2 regions of the Microbispora sp. H10836 genome follow, and region 2 is predicted to be linked to the other one. Evidence: predicted binding sites of a transcription regulator. Region 2 holds the regulator's gene; the other holds the start of a gene.
What was found. Region 2 encodes HspR, which represses chaperone genes until heat shock. Its sites were predicted from a motif close to ANTTGAGTCNNNNNGACTCAANT; they were not measured.
Positions count from the first base shown of each region.

Region 1: a site for HspR is predicted at 3,867-3,889, ahead of lon (endopeptidase La). Genes of this name have one in related genera too.

Region 1 is NZ_JABBWU010000006.1:172,106-179,495, forward strand. Features, by position in the region: gene HHX30_RS13965 (hypothetical protein) at 1-401, shown strand, start outside; gene HHX30_RS13970 (HAD-IA family hydrolase) at 432-1,010, shown strand; partial or broken gene HHX30_RS13975 (PhoD-like phosphatase N-terminal domain-containing protein) at 1,237-1,425, shown strand; gene HHX30_RS13980 (GntR family transcriptional regulator) at 1,558-1,995, opposite strand; gene HHX30_RS13985 (hypothetical protein) at 1,992-2,867, opposite strand; gene HHX30_RS13990 (FG-GAP repeat protein) at 2,996-3,709, opposite strand; gene lon (endopeptidase La) at 3,903-6,263, shown strand; gene HHX30_RS14000 (methionine ABC transporter ATP-binding protein) at 6,530-7,390, shown strand, end outside.
Region 2 is NZ_JABBWU010000003.1:67,419-74,808, forward strand. Features, by position in the region: gene HHX30_RS07700 (TetR family transcriptional regulator) at 1-17, shown strand, start outside; gene HHX30_RS07705 (hypothetical protein) at 76-468, opposite strand; gene HHX30_RS07710 (hypothetical protein) at 632-1,171, shown strand; gene HHX30_RS07715 (hypothetical protein) at 1,439-2,647, opposite strand; gene clpB (ATP-dependent chaperone ClpB) at 2,808-5,399, opposite strand; gene HHX30_RS07725 (heat shock protein transcriptional repressor HspR) at 5,423-5,770, opposite strand; gene dnaJ (molecular chaperone DnaJ) at 5,775-6,953, opposite strand; gene grpE (nucleotide exchange factor GrpE) at 7,080-7,390, opposite strand, start outside.

The DNA.
Region 1 (7,390 bases), on a different contig from region 2:
GCGACGCGGTGGCCGGCGTCGTGCGCAGGCGCCGTCCCCGGGTGGTCGTCGCCCATTCTCTCGGCAGCGTCGTGGCGTACGAGGCGCTGTGGGCGCATCCCGATCTCTCGGTCGACCTGCTCGTGACGCTGGGCAGCCCGCTCGGCATGCGCGACGTGGTCTTCGAGCGGCTCGCGCCGGTCCCGGTGCGGGGCAGGGGGGCGCGTCCGCCGGGGGTGCGCCGCTGGGTCAACATCGCCGACAAGGACGACATCGCCGCCATCCCGGCCGTGCTGGCGTCGTGCTTCGACGGCGTCGACCGGGACGTCTCCTGCGACATCGACTGGCTCGACTTCCACACCGTGCGCAACTACCTGCGCTGCGGAAGCGCCAACGAGTACCTCAAGACCTACGTGGCCTGACTTCCGAACACCGGTTATGATCGTACGACCATGAAGACTGTGCTTTTCGACTACGGCAACGTCGTGTCGCTTCCCCAGGCCCCCGAGGACGTCGCGCGCATGGCGGGAGGTGATCCGGGGTTCGAGGACCGCTACTGGGAGGTGCGGCTCGACTTCGACCGGGGTTCGCTCGACCCGGCCGCGTACTGGTCCCACGTGTACGGCAGGCCGATGGCCGGTGCCGACCTGGACGCGGTCGTCGCCCTCGACGTGGCGAGCTGGTCGCGGCCCAACGAGGAGACCGTGGCGATCGTCGACGAGCTGGCCGGGGTCGGCGTGCCCATGGCGCTGCTGTCCAACATGCCGGTCTGCGTCGCCGAGGGGATCGACGGGCTGCCGTTCATGCGGCCGATCGGCCCGCGTTTCTACAGCGGCAGGATGGGCCTGGTGAAGCCGGAGCCGGAGATCTTCCACGAGACCGTGGCCTGGCTCGGGGTCGCCCCCGGAGACCTCGTCTTCGTGGACGACCGGCTGGAGAACGTCGCGGCGGCCGAGCGGGCCGGGCTCGCCGCCGTCCACTTCCGCGACGCCGCCGCCCTGCGCGAGGACCTGAAGCCGCTGCTGGGCTGAGCTGTTCGTCAATGCTGTTCATCGGCGGTTCCCGGCGGGGTCACCGGCCTGGGGCCTCGGCGTCGACCAGGGCGATTGCACTGGTCACGTGCAGACGAACGCGTCATCCGTGTCCCGGCGAGTGTTCCTGTCCGCTCTCGCGGCCGGAGCCGGTGGCCTGGCCCTCACCGGCTCCGCGCTGCCCGTCCGCGCGCCCTCGCGTGCTCTCCTGCGGGGGCTCGGCGGCATGCCGTCGCGCCCGGTCGAGGTGAGCTGGCAACTGGCCGCCGACGAACGCTTCGCCACCGTCGTGAAGGCGGGAACGGCGGACGCCCGCCCCGAGGCGGCGCACAGCGTGCACGTCGAGGTGGAAGGGCTGGAACCGGGCCGGGAGTACTTCTACCGCTTCAGGACCGGCGGGCACGTGTCCGCCGCCGGACGCACCACCCACTGGGAGCCCGGGGCCCGCCTCCAGCTCGCAGGCCCCCGAGTTCCGAGATGCGGGTGCGGTTCCGCACGCTCGAGTACATCAGCCGCCGGGGCGCCCCCGCCAGGGTCTCGGCGGAGTTCACGATCCCGTCCGGGCACGCGGCGCTTCAGCCGTAGCCCGGCCGGGCCCGCCGGTGGCGTGCTCGGCCGGGTGGATGGCCGCGGCCGCATCGGACAGGGCGGCGATCGCTTCCTCGGCGGATCCACCAAGGCGGGCCACCTCGGCGAGGTAGGCGCGGGCGTGGCCCCTGATCAGCTCCGCGCGCGCCGTCCGAGGGTCGGATTGCGGCAGGACTCGGGTGCCGCCACCGCGCTTACCGCTCACATATCCGGCCTGCTCCAGCTCCTTGTACGCTCGCGCCACCGTGCCCGCCGCCAGGCCGAGGTCGGCGGCGAGCTGGCGAACCGGAGGGAGCCGGCTGCCGACGGCCAGCACTCCGCACCTGATCAGCTCTGCGAGCTGTGCCCGGATCTGCTCGTACGGCGGTGAGGGGCTGGTGACGTCGACCTCGATCATGATGCCCTGATCGTCGGCCGCGAGAGCAGCTCGGCCAGGTACCAGGTGGCCGAGCCCGCGGCGAAGACCGCGATCCCCAGGAGGCCGAACGCCGCGGGCGCGCTCCAGCCCGCGAAATCGCGCTGCCGGAAGAGAGCTTCCGCGGCGACGACCGCCACACCGGCCAGCGGCAGGGCCACGCAGAGGCCGTAGGCCGCGGTGACCACGCGAGCGGTATGGGCGCGCTGCACGTCGTCCACGGCTCGCGCCGCCGCGTCGAGGCCCGGACGTCCACGCTGCACGACGCGGTGCATCACCAACGCGGAGAGCAGGAACGCGGCCGCGAGCACGGCCAGCATGGGCCACGCGTAGAACCAGCCGGGCCACGGAGTGGTCGCGCTGCGCACCGTGCCGTCGGGGCTGGTCATAGCCAGCGCCCGCCCTGCACGCCCCAGGTCGTCGGCGCTCGCGGTGACGGATGTGACGGACAGCAGCAGGACGGTCACCAGCGTGAGAGCGCCGGCCAGCCGGGTCGAGAATCCGGGCAGGTAGTCACGCGCCCTTCTGATCTCCAGTGACGCACCTCGGATCGGCCCGTGAGGGCGCGGCGCGGAGAGCTCTCCCGCCAACGTGCCCAGAAGCAGGCCGATGCCCAGGACGGGGGCGGCCAGCATCGGCCCCCGGCCGAGGCCGTCCCAGCTCGACACGGACCAGGAGGCCGCGAGGCCCGCCAGCAGCCCGGCAAGCCGCGCCCGGAGGAGCCGTGTCGTGGTCACGCGCAGCACGGACAGGTCGCCGCCGGCCGGCACCGAGACCACGCGACTCAGCGATATCAGTACAGCGAGAAGTCCGGCGACCAGCACCAGCAGCGCCGCGAAGGTAAGGGGGATCACCGGGCCCACACCGACTCCTTTGTATCAACCGCGTGATACAAATCATGCCTCGGTCCGGCCGCTTGTGGCAACTGCTTGATACAAATATCGGACGATGCGCTCTTCTCCGGAGGGCCGGCCTTCCGGTCTCAGCCAAGCGTGTAGCCGAACAGGTCGCTCCGGCCGCCCCTGACGACGGTGCGGGCGGCGCCGGGGACGACCCCGGGGTACGACCCCTTGCGCACCCTGCCCGCGACCAGGGTCAGCTCGCCCGCTCCCGGCGCGCCGACCGGGAGCCGGTCGCCCGTGACCATGACCGACGCGCCGAAGCCGGAGCCCTTGAGCCCCTTGAGCAGCGTGTCGTGACGGCGGGTCAGCCCGCCCTTCCGGGTGCCGGCGATGACCTGGTCGGCGTCCTCCCCGGGCACGCCGATCGTGAGGTCGTCGCGCCCGTCGGCGTCGAAGTCCCCGGCGGCGGGCGCGGCGCCGAAGGCGTCCCACTTCTCGCCGGCGCCCTTCACATCCGGGCTCTCCTGCGTGTACATCCCGGCGTGCCGCCGGAGCGGGTCGAGGATCGTCACCACGCCCGAGCCGTACCGCAGGCCGCCGTCGCCGGGGGCGCCCACGGCGATCTCGCCCCGGCCGTCGCCGTCACCGTCGAGGTCGCCGGCGGCCAGTGCCGCGCCGAACCGGTCGGTGCCGCGCTCGCGGCCGAGGTTCGTGACGTGCCCCCGCACGGCCGCGTACGGCGCGGCCACGGCCAGGAACGAGGGACAGGTCCGTGCGGAGACCGGTGAGGCCGCCATGGCGGGCGGTACGGCGAGCGCGGCCGCCACCAGGGTGGACATGCGTGTGACCCTCATGGCGGGATCGTCTCCGCCCACCCGGACACGCTGCTCATGTGCGTGTGAACCGTCTGCGTCGGGTGCCTGAACTCGCCCCGCCATCAGCGGCGATTACACAATTACGATCGCTCACAGCGAACTGGCGCAGAACAGGGAACAGGATCGGACTCCTGTTAGTTGAGCCGACATAACTCAACCTACTGGAGTGCTGATGTCCCAGATCCTTCCCGTCCTCCCGCTCGACGACGAGGTCGTCCTGCCCGGCATGGTCGTGCCCCTCGATCTGTCGGACTCCGAGGTTCGCGCGGCCATCGACGCGGCGCGCGCGAACGGCGAGAGCACGGTCCTGCTGGTGCCCCGCATAGACGGCCGCTACGGACCCGTGGGGGTGAGCGCGGTCGTGGAACAGGTCGGCAGGCTGCCGGGCGGGGAGCCCGCGGCCGTCGTCCGTGGCGTCGACCGCATGCGCGTCGGCACCGGCACCACCGGCCCCGGCGCAGCCCTGTGGGTCGAGGCGACCGTGCTGGAGCCGGTCGCGGCCGGGCCCAGGGCCGAGGAGCTCGCCAAGGAGTACAAGGCCCTGACCACCACGATCCTGCAGAAGCGGGGCGCGTGGCAGGTCGTCGACGCCGTCAACCAGATCAAGGACCCCGCGGACCTCGCCGACAGCTCGGGGTACGCGCCCTGGCTGACCATCCAGCAGAAGCTGCTGCTGCTGGAGATCGACGACCCGGCCGAGCGTCTCGACAAGCTGGTCGGCTGGGCCCGTGACCACCTCGCGGAGATGGACGTCGCCGAGACCATCCGCAAGGACGTCCAGGAGGGCATGGAGAAGCAGCAGCGCGAGTTCCTGCTCCGCCAGCAGCTCGCGGCCGTCCGCAAGGAGCTCTCCGAGCTCAACGGCGACCCCACGGACGAGGAGGAGGACTACCGCGCCCGCATCGAGGCCGCCGACCTGCCGGAGAAGGTCAGGGAGGCCGCGCTCAAGGAGGTCGGCAAGCTGGAGCGGGCCTCGGACCAGTCGCCCGAGAGCGGCTGGATCCGCACCTGGCTCGACACCGTGCTCGACATGCCGTGGAACGTCCACACGACCGACTCCTACGACATCGCCGGTGCCCGCGCGGTGCTCGACGCCGACCACACCGGCCTGGACGACGTGAAGGACCGCATCGTGGAGTACCTCGCGGTCCGCAAGCGCAGGGCCGACCAGGGCCTCGGCGTGGTCGGCGGCCGCCGCAGCGGCGCGGTCCTCGCGCTGGCCGGGCCTCCCGGAGTCGGCAAGACCTCGCTCGGCGAGTCGGTCGCCCGCGCCATGGGCCGCAAGTTCGTCCGGGTCGCCCTCGGCGGCGTCCGCGACGAGGCGGAGATCCGCGGCCACCGGCGCACGTACGTGGGCGCGCTGCCCGGCCGCGTCGTCCGGGCGATCCGCGAGGCGGGCTCGATGAACCCGGTCGTGCTGCTCGACGAGATCGACAAGGTCGGCGCCGACTACCGGGGCGACCCGACGGCGGCGCTGCTCGAGGTGCTCGACCCGGCGCAGAACCACACGTTCCGCGACCACTACCTGGAGGTCGAGCTCGACCTGAGCGACGTGCTGTTCCTCGCCACGGCCAACGTGCTCGAGCAGGTGCCCGGGCCGCTGCTGGACCGCATGGAGATCGTCACGCTCGACGGCTACACCGAGGACGAGAAGGTCGCCATCGCCCGCGACCACCTGCTCCCGCGCAACCTGGAGAAGGCCGGTCTCACCGCCGACGAGGTGACGGTGGAGGAGGCGGCGCTGCGCCGCCTGGCGGGCGAGTACACCCGCGAGGCCGGCGTCCGCTCCCTGGAGCGCTCGATCGCCCGCATCCTGCGCAAGGTGACGGCGAACGTCGCCCTCGGCGAGGCCGGGCTCCCGGTGACGGTGTCGGCCGACGATCTCGTCTCCTACCTGGGCCGGCCGCGTCACGTGCCCGAGTCGTCCCTGCCGGAGGCGCGCCAGCGTACGGCGGTGCCGGGCGTGGCGACCGGCCTCGCGGTGACCGGCGCGGGGGGTGACGTCCTCTACGTCGAGGCGTCGCTGGCCGACCCGGAGACCGGCGCGACCGGCGTGACCCTGACCGGCCAGCTGGGCGACGTGATGAAGGAGTCGGCGCAGATCGCGCTGTCCTTCCTCCGGTCGCGGGGCGCGGAGCTGGAGCTTCCGGTCGGCTCGCTCAAGGACAGGTCGGTGCACATCCACGTCCCCGCGGGGGCGGTGCCCAAGGACGGCCCGTCGGCCGGTGTCACGATGACCACGGCCCTGGCCTCGCTGCTGTCGGGCCGGCCGGTCCGCGCCGACGTGGCGATGACCGGGGAGGTCTCCCTCACCGGGCGGGTGCTGCCGATCGGCGGGGTGAAGCAGAAGCTGCTCGCCGCCCACCGGGCGGGGATCACGACCGTGCTCATCCCGGCCCGCAACGAGCCCGACCTGGACGACGTGCCGGCCGAGGTGCTGGCCGACCTCACCGTCCACGCGGTGAGCGACGTCCGCGAGGTCCTCGACCTGGCCCTCACCCCGGCGACGGTCGCCCGGCAGGCGGTCGCCTGACCTTTCTCGCACCCGGCCCGCGTCTCCGTCCCGGAGGCGCGGGCCTCTGTGATTGAGGACACATTACCGGTAGGGAATAAGGGATAGCTTTCCCCCGTTGCAGCCGTTCGTGAGCGTATCGAACCTGGTCAACCCGCCAAAGCGAGGGTGTCCCGGGGCCTGAAGGCCCGTCCTCCCACACCCCTCCCACGAAGGCACTCGACGATGACGCTCTCCCCGCTGCCCGATCTGATCCTGCGCCGGATCACGTCTTCGAAGGACAGCAAGTGATCACGGTTACCGGCCTGCGCAAGGCCTACGGCGAGGTCGTCGCGCTTGACGGCGTCGACCTCCACGTCGGCAAGGGCGAGGTCTTCGGCGTGCTCGGACGCAGCGGCGCAGGCAAGAGCACGCTGCTGCGCTGCGTCAACCTGCTCGAACGCCCCGACGAGGGCACGGTGACCGTCGACGGGCGCGAGCTGACCGCCCTCGGCGCGGCCGACCTGCGCCGCGCCCGGCAGCGCATCGGCATGATCCACCAGCACTTCGCGCTGCTGTCGTCGCGCACGGTGGCGGGCAACGTGGCCTTCCCGCTGGAGGTCATGGGCGTCGGCCGGGCCGCCCGGGCCCGGCGCGTCGCGGAGATGCTCGACCTCGTGGGCCTGGCCGACCGCGCCGGGGCCTACCCCGCGCAGCTGTCCGGCGGCCAGAAGCAGCGGGTCGGCATCGCGCGGGCCCTGGCCGCCGAGCCGTCGGTGCTGCTGTCGGACGAGGCCACCTCCGCGCTCGACCCCGCCACGACCCAGTCGATCCTGGCGCTGCTCCGGCGGCTCAACCGGGAGCTGGGGCTGACCATCCTGCTCATCACCCACGAGATGGACGTCATCAAGGCCGTCTGCGACTCGGCGGCGATCATGAGCGATGGGCGGATCGCCGAGGCGGGCCGCATCCCCGACCTGCTCGCCACGCCCGGATCACGCCTGGTCGCCGAGCTGTTCCCGCTGCCGCCCGCCGAGCCCGGCACCGTGACGGTCGCCGTGGCCGCGGACCAGACCCTGCTGTCGCGTCTTACGCGGGCGTACGACGTGGACGTCGCCGTGGTGGGCGGCGCGGTCGAGCAGGTCGCGGGGGCCCCGGCGGGCCGGCTG
Region 2 (7,390 bases):
TCTCGCGACGCGGGTGACGCGGCAGGTGACGCGGGTGACGCCACGCGCGGGCGCGGCGCCGCCCGGCTCGGGGACTCAGTCGCGGGAATGGCGCGGCTCGGCCGGTGCCTGGGGGCCGGGTACGCCGCGGGGGACGTCGATCGAGGGCCACAGTCCCGGCGAGCCGCCCTGCACGTAGGCGGTGTTCTGCCACGACCTGGTGTGGGTGCGCGGCGGTATCGTCAGCTCCCGCTGGTCGTCCTCGTCCGTCTGGCTCGGCCCCTTCTCCGTCTTGTCGGTACGGCACCCCAGCGCCGCCGCGGGCTCCATCCTGAGTTCCATCATCTGCAGCTTGGCCTGCAGCCGGGCCAGCTCGGCGCGGGCATGGTCGAGCGCCTCGTACTGCGCCGTGACGAAGCCGGCGAAACCCGGGACCACGGCGGCGAGCACCGTTGTGGAGGCGAGAGTCAGTATCACCCGCTTGGACATGCTGTAGCGCTCCTCGCCGAGCTTCGATTGGCACAGGCAGGGTGCGATATGCCCGACTATCTGCCGAGAAAAGCGCATAGTAGCCAAACGTGTACTAATTGTTGCTTCGGCAATGCCTGATGTTGCCCTGCGAAAACAGGCCGGGATCGGTAGCCTCGGCACTGTGGCACATGTGACAAATGAGCAGGTGGATCGACTGCTCGAACAGGCCCTGCTGCTCGATGACCACGGTGCCCTCGCCCGCCGCCTCGACGCGCTGGCCCAGGGGTACGAGTCCGGAGAGATGTCGAGGGCGGCGATCCTCGTGCTCGCCGCGGAGGAGTGGCGCCAGGCCGGTCAGCCCGCCACCGCCCTCGACCGCTACCAGAGCGCCATGGAGGACGGCGGGGAGGTGCCGGTGGACCCGCGTGCCGGGATCGCCGACACGCTGTTCGAGCTCGACCGGCCGGAGGAGGCCAGAGCCGTCATCGCCGTGATCCGGGCGGGTGGCTGTAGCCCGGCCACCGCGCTGACCGTGGCCGAGACGCTCGTGGCGTACGGCGACCTCGACGCGGCGCACGAGTGGGCCACCGACGGGATCCGGGCCTGTGGGGGCGCGGGATCGGGCATTCGCGACTCCCTGCTGCGCACCCGCTACCGCATCCGGGTCGACCTCGGCCTGCCCGAGGACGACCTCGACGCCCTCCTCGACGTCTCCCGCTGAGCCCCTCGGCACCATGCGAAAAGGGGCCGTGAACCACGGCCCCTCGAGTCTCGCTGTCTTGGGTCTCGCTGTCTTCGGTATTCCGGCGGGTCGGTGCCGGGTGGGAGCCGCGTGGGGGCGGGGCGGCGCGGCTCAGCGCGGCCGGTGTGCGCCCCTCCGGCAGGTGCTCGTCTCCCGTCCCGGCGAACTCGTTCCTCGTACGGCCCGGCCGTCGAACCCGGGCCGCCGGCCGCCGTCTTCGCACGCCCGTCCGGGACGTACGGCGGGTTAGGGCAGGAGCTTCTTGCCGGTCGCGGCGGCCAGGTCGGTCACCGCGCGTGTGCCCGTCGCCTTGGTGAGGGCGGCCGGTGCGGTGATGTCGCCGTTCTGCCGGGCCGCGGCCGCCTTGGGGTACTCGCGCGGCTGCATCCGCGGCACGTGCCGGCCGTCCGCCGCGTCGGGCCGCACGACCGGAGCGGTCCCCTGCGCGCCGTCGTGCCGTTGCCGCCTGTCCTTGGCGCCCTTCTTGCGCTCGCCCTCCGGCAGGGAGGCGTTGCGCGTGCCGGCCACCGGCCGGCCGGTCTGACCCGCCTGGTTCGCGGCCTGCGCCGGCGGTACGAGCCCTGGCTTGTGGGGATGGTGTGCCTTGCGGTGGCGGCGGTCCCGCGCCGGGAAGGTCTGCGTGCTCTGCTCCTGGCCCGAGGCGGCGCTCTGCGAACTGTTGCTGGTGGAGACGCCCTCGGGCGCCGGAGCGCCCTGCGTGCCCTGGTTCTGCGCTCCTGGCTTCTGCGCTCCCGGCTTACGTGCCTCCGGCCTGTGCGGCGAGGTGTTCTGCGCCCCCTGGTTCTGCGCCCCCTGGTTCTGCGCCCCCGGGTTCTGCGGCAGCGTGCCGCGGGCCGAGTCGCCGCGGGACGCGGCGCCCGCCGGGTCGCCCTCCGGCTTCGGATGCCGGTGGCCCTTCTTCGGATGCCCCTGCGTGACGGGGTGCTCCCGCTCGTGGGCGGCCGGCGCGGTCCGCAGCGCCTGGGGCGCGCAGGCGTTCGCGGCGCTCGGCCTGGCCGGTGCGACGGCGAGGAGGGGCACGGTGCTCCTGGCCGGGAACAGGGTCTTGGCGTCCGCAGCGGGGACGGCAGGCGCGGCCTTGGCCGCCGCGGGGGCCGCGCCGGTCATCGCACCCGGCAGCGTACGGGGACCCGGCACGGCCGGCAGAGTACGGGGGCCGGGCACGGCCGGCAGCGCCGCCGGGACGGGCCGCGTGGTCGTCGCGGGACCGGTAGGCAGGGAGTTGCGCCCCTGACCGGCGGCCGCTCCGGCAGCGTCGGCGATGCTCAGCACGCCGGCCGCCGGAGCGAGGGAGGTCAGCCCGCCCGTGACGTCACGGCCTGGGACGTCACGGTCCGTGACATCGCGGCCTGTGACGTCGCGGCTTTGAGTCCGGCAGGCGTCGGCCAGCGCGCCGTCCTTCGCCATCGCCGCGCCCCCGGTCAGCCAGCTCACTCCGGCCGTGACCGCCGCAAGCGCGACGCACCGCCCTCGAATACTTCGTGATGTCCTGGACATCCACGTCCCCCTGATCGCGTACGGTAGTCCGACGAACGCCGAACGTAGCAGCGAGGGAGAAGGGCGGGGCGCGCTTGCCCCAATGGTGGGGAAGACCTTACCGAACGGGCCGGATCGTCAGCGTGTCTCCTGCCTCGTCGAAGTCGACGATTACCTCGTCGCCGTCCCGGATGGTCCCCGACAGCAGCTCCTTGGCGAGCCGGTCGCCGATCGCCGACTGGATCAGACGGCGCAGCGGACGCGCACCGTACAACGGGTCGTAGCCGGTCAGCGCGAGCCAGTCGCGGGCCGCGGGCGTGACGGTCAGCGTGAGCCGCCGGTCGGACAGGCGCCGGGCGAGCCGGGTGACCTGCAGGTCCACGATCTGCGACAGCTCCTCGGTGCCCAGCGCGTCGAACACGATGATGTCGTCGAGCCGGTTGAGGAACTCGGGCTTGAACGAGGCCCGCACCGCGTTCATCACGGCGTCGCGCTTGGCATGGTTCTCCATCGTGGGATCCACGAGGAACTGCGAGCCGATGTTCGAGGTGAGAATCAGGATCGTGTTGCGGAAGTCGACCGTCCGGCCCTGCCCGTCGGTGAGCCGGCCGTCGTCGAGCACCTGGAGCAGGATGTCGAAGACCTCCGGGTGGGCCTTCTCGATCTCGTCGAGCAGCACCACGGTGTAGGGCCTGCGCCGCACGGCCTCGGTGAGCTGGCCGCCCTCCTCGTAGCCGACGTATCCGGGCGGCGCGCCGACCAGGCGGGCCACGCTGTGCTTCTCGCCGTACTCGCTCATGTCGATGCGGGTCATGGCCCGCTCGTCGTCGAACAGGAACTCGGCGAGCGCCTTGGCCAGCTCGGTCTTGCCGACGCCGGTGGGGCCGAGGAACAGGAACGAGCCGGTCGGCCGGTCGGGGTCGGAGATGCCGGCCCGGGCCCGCCGTACGGCGTCGGAGACGGCCTGGACCGCCTCGCTCTGGCCGATCAGGCGCCTGCCCAGTTCGTCCTCCATCCGCAGCAGCTTGGCGGTCTCGCCCTCCAGCAGCCGTCCCGCGGGAATGCCGGTCCACGAGGAGATGACCTCGGCGATGTCGTCGGGGCCGACCTCCTCCTTCACCATGGGCTCGGCCTCGGCCTCCGCCGTCTCGGCGGCCTTGGTGGCCTCCGCGAGCTCCTTCTCCAGACGCGGGACGTCGCCGTACATGAGCCGGGACGCGGCCTCGAAGTCGCCGTCGCGCTGGGCCCGCTCGGCCGCGCCGCGCGCCTCGTCGAGCTGCTTCTTCAGCTCGCCGACCTTGTTGAGACCGGCCTTCTCCCGCTCCCACCGGCTGACCAGGGCGTTGAGGTCCTCCTGCCGGTTGGCCAGTTCCTCGCGGAGCTTCTCCAGGCGCTGGCGGCTGGCCTCGTCGGTCTCCTTGGCGAGCGCGAGCTCCTCCATCTTGAGGCGGTCCACGCTCCGCTGGAGCTGGTCGATCTCCACCGGCCGCGAGTCGATCTCCATGCGCAGCCGCGACATCGACTCGTCCACCAGGTCGATCGCCTTGTCGGGAAGGAACCGCGCCGTGATGTACCGGTCGGAGAGCGTGGCGGCGGCGACCAGGGCGCTGTCGGAGATCTGCACCTGGTGATGCGCCTCGTAGCGGCCCTTGAGCCCGCGCAGGATCGCGATCGTGTCCTCGACCGTCGGCTCGCCCACGTAGACCTGCTGGAACCGCCGCTCCAGGGCCGGGTCCTTCTCGATGCGCTCGCGGTACTCGTCGAGCGTGGTGGCGCCGATCATGCGCAACTCGCCGCGGGCCAGCATGGGCTTGAGCATGTTGCCGGCGTCCATCGCGCCCTCGGCGGCGCCCGCGCCGACCATCGTGTGCAGCTCGTCGATGAACGTCACGACCTGGCCGTTGCTCTCCTTGATCTCGTTGAGCACGGCCTTGAGGCGTTCCTCGAACTCGCCGCGATACTTCGCGCCCGCGACCATCGCGCCGAGGTCGAGCGCGACCAGGCGCTTGTTGCGCAGGCTCTCGGGCACGTCGCCGGCGACGATCCGCTGGGCGAGGCCCTCGACCACGGCGGTCTTGCCGACACCGGGCTCGCCGATCAGCACGGGGTTGTTCTTGGTGCGGCGCGACAGCACCTGGATGACCCGGCGGATCTCGCTGTCGCGGCCGATCACCGGGTCGAGCTTGCCGGACCGCGCCCGCTCGGTGAGGTCGACGCCGTACTTCTCCAGCGCCTGGAAGGTGTCTTCGGGGGTCTCGCTGGTCACCCTGGCGTGCCCGCGGACCTTCTCGAACGCCTCGAGCAGCGCGTCGGGGGTGGCGCCCGTGGCCTTCAGCAGATCGGCGACCGGCCCGCCGTCGGTGGCGAGCCCGACCAGCAGGTGCTCGGTCGAGACGTACTCGTCCTCGAGTTGCTTGGCCCGCTGGGCGGCGGTGTTGATCACGCTGTGCAGCTGACGGGAGCTGGACGGCGCGCTCACGGTGGAGCCCTGCGCCTTGGGCAGCCGGTCGAGCAGCTCCTCCGCCTGGGTGCGCAGCCGCCGGGGGTCCGCCCCCACGGCCTGCAGCAGCGACCCGGCGATGCCGCCGTTCTGCGCCAGCAGGGTCGTCAGCAGGTGGGCGGGCGCGACCTCGGGGTTGCCGTCCGCCGCGGCGCGCCGGACGGCCGCGGACAGGGCCTCCTGGCTCTTCTGCGTGAACTTGTAGTCCATATGTGAATGCCTCGATTCGCCGGTCAGGCAGGTGGCAGTTCGTAGCGGACCAGTGCCCGCAACATCGTGAGCTCACCCCTGAGCCGGGTGACCTCCTCGCGCAGGCGCATGTTCTCGGTTTCGAGTTCGAGGATGCGCTTGATTCCGGCGAGGTTGATGCCGTGCTCCTGGGAGAGCCGCTGGACCTCGCGCAGGAGCACGATGTCCCTTGTCGAGTACAGCCGCCCCCGCCCGGCCGTACGACCGGGGCTGACGAGCCCGAGCCGGTCGTACTGGCGGAGCGTCTGCGGGTGCAGCCCGGACAGCTGGGCGGCTACGGAGATCACATAAACAGGTGTGTCGTCGGAGATGTCGAAAAACCTGGCATCCATCGGCTCACTCGCTTCTGGCCTGCTTGATGAGCTCTTCGCGAAGGTCCGGGCCCTCCGTGGCGTTCCTGAACTCCTCGAGGGCCGCGCGAGCCTTGTCGTCGAGGTTCTGGGGCACCGCGACCTGCACGGTGACCAGCAGGTCGCCCTTCGTGCCGTCCTTGCGGGAGGCCCCCCTGCCGCGCACGCGGAACGTCCGCCCGTTGGGCGTCCCCTCGGGAATGCGCAGGGTCACCGGCATCCCCCGGAGGGTCGGCACCTTGATCTCGGCGCCGAGCGCGGCCTCGGGGAAGGTGACGGGGACCGTGACGGTCAGGTTCTCCCCGCTGCGCCCGAACACGGGGTGCGGCTTGACGTGGACCAGCACGTAGAGGTCGCCGGCCGGGCCGCCGTTCTCACCGGGCGCGCCCTTGCCCTTGATCCTGATGCGCTGGCCGTCGCCGACCCCCGCCGGGATGCGGGCCTGAATCGTACGGGTGCTCTTGCCGCGCCCGCTGCCGTCGCAGACGGGGCAGGGGTCGTCGACGACCAGGCCCCGGCCGCGGCAGTCGCGGCACGGCTCGGAGAAGGCGAAGTTGCCGAGGTTGCGGCTGGCCGCCCCGGTTCCCTCGCAGGTCGGGCAGACCCGTGGCGTGGTGCCCGCCTTCGCCCCCGTGCCGCCACAGGCGGTGCAGGCGGCCGAACTGGTGAGCCGGAGTGACACGGTCGTGCCGTCGACCGCCTCGCCGAAGGCGAGCGTCACCTCCGATTCGACGTCCTGGCCGCGCCGGGGCCGGGCATTGGTCGTGCGCGTGCCCGTGCCCGCGCCGCCCCGGTTGAACAGCCCCCCGAACAGGTCCCCGATCCGCTCGCCCGACCCCGAGCCGCCGAACAGGTCGCCGAGGTCGAAGTTGAAGCCGCCCCCGGCACCGCGCGGTCCGCCCGCCCCCGCGAAGCCGCCCACACCCGATCCGAACAGGGTGCGCGCCTCGTCGTACTCCTTGCGCCGCTTGACGTCGGACAGCACGTCGTACGCCTCGGAGACCGCCTTGAACTTCTCCTCGGCCTCCTTGTTCCCCGGGTTGGCGTCGGGGTGGTACTGCCGGGCGAGCTTGCGGTACGCCTTCTTGATCTCCTCGGCGCTCGCGGTCTTGGGCACACCAAGGACGGCGTAGTAGTCCTTTTCCAAGTAGTCCTTGGTGCTCATCTATCGCTTCCTTCGCACGAAAGGGGGAGTCAATCAGTGGTCCCGCGGGCGATCCCGCGGCTGTCGTCGCGGGTGCCCTCGCGGGTCTCTCCCGATCTTCGCCGATCGGGAGAGACCTCCGCGGTTTCAGTTCTCGTCCGGCCCGCCGGACTCACCGGAGCCGGCCGCCGTCTCCTCCGGCGCCGCCTCCTCGCTCGGCTCGGCGACGGCCACGCGGGCGGCCCGCAGGATCCGGTCGTTGACCCGGTAGCCCGGCTGGAGGATCTCGACGCACGTCGGCTCGCTCACCTCCGCCGAGTAGCTGTGCATCAGCGCCTCGTGCACGGTCGGGTCGAAGGGGTCGCCCTTCGCGCCGTACGCGGTCAGGCCCAGCTTGCCGAGAGTCGCCTCCAGCGATTCGCTCACCTTCGCGAAGCCGCCGGTCAGCTCGCCGTGGT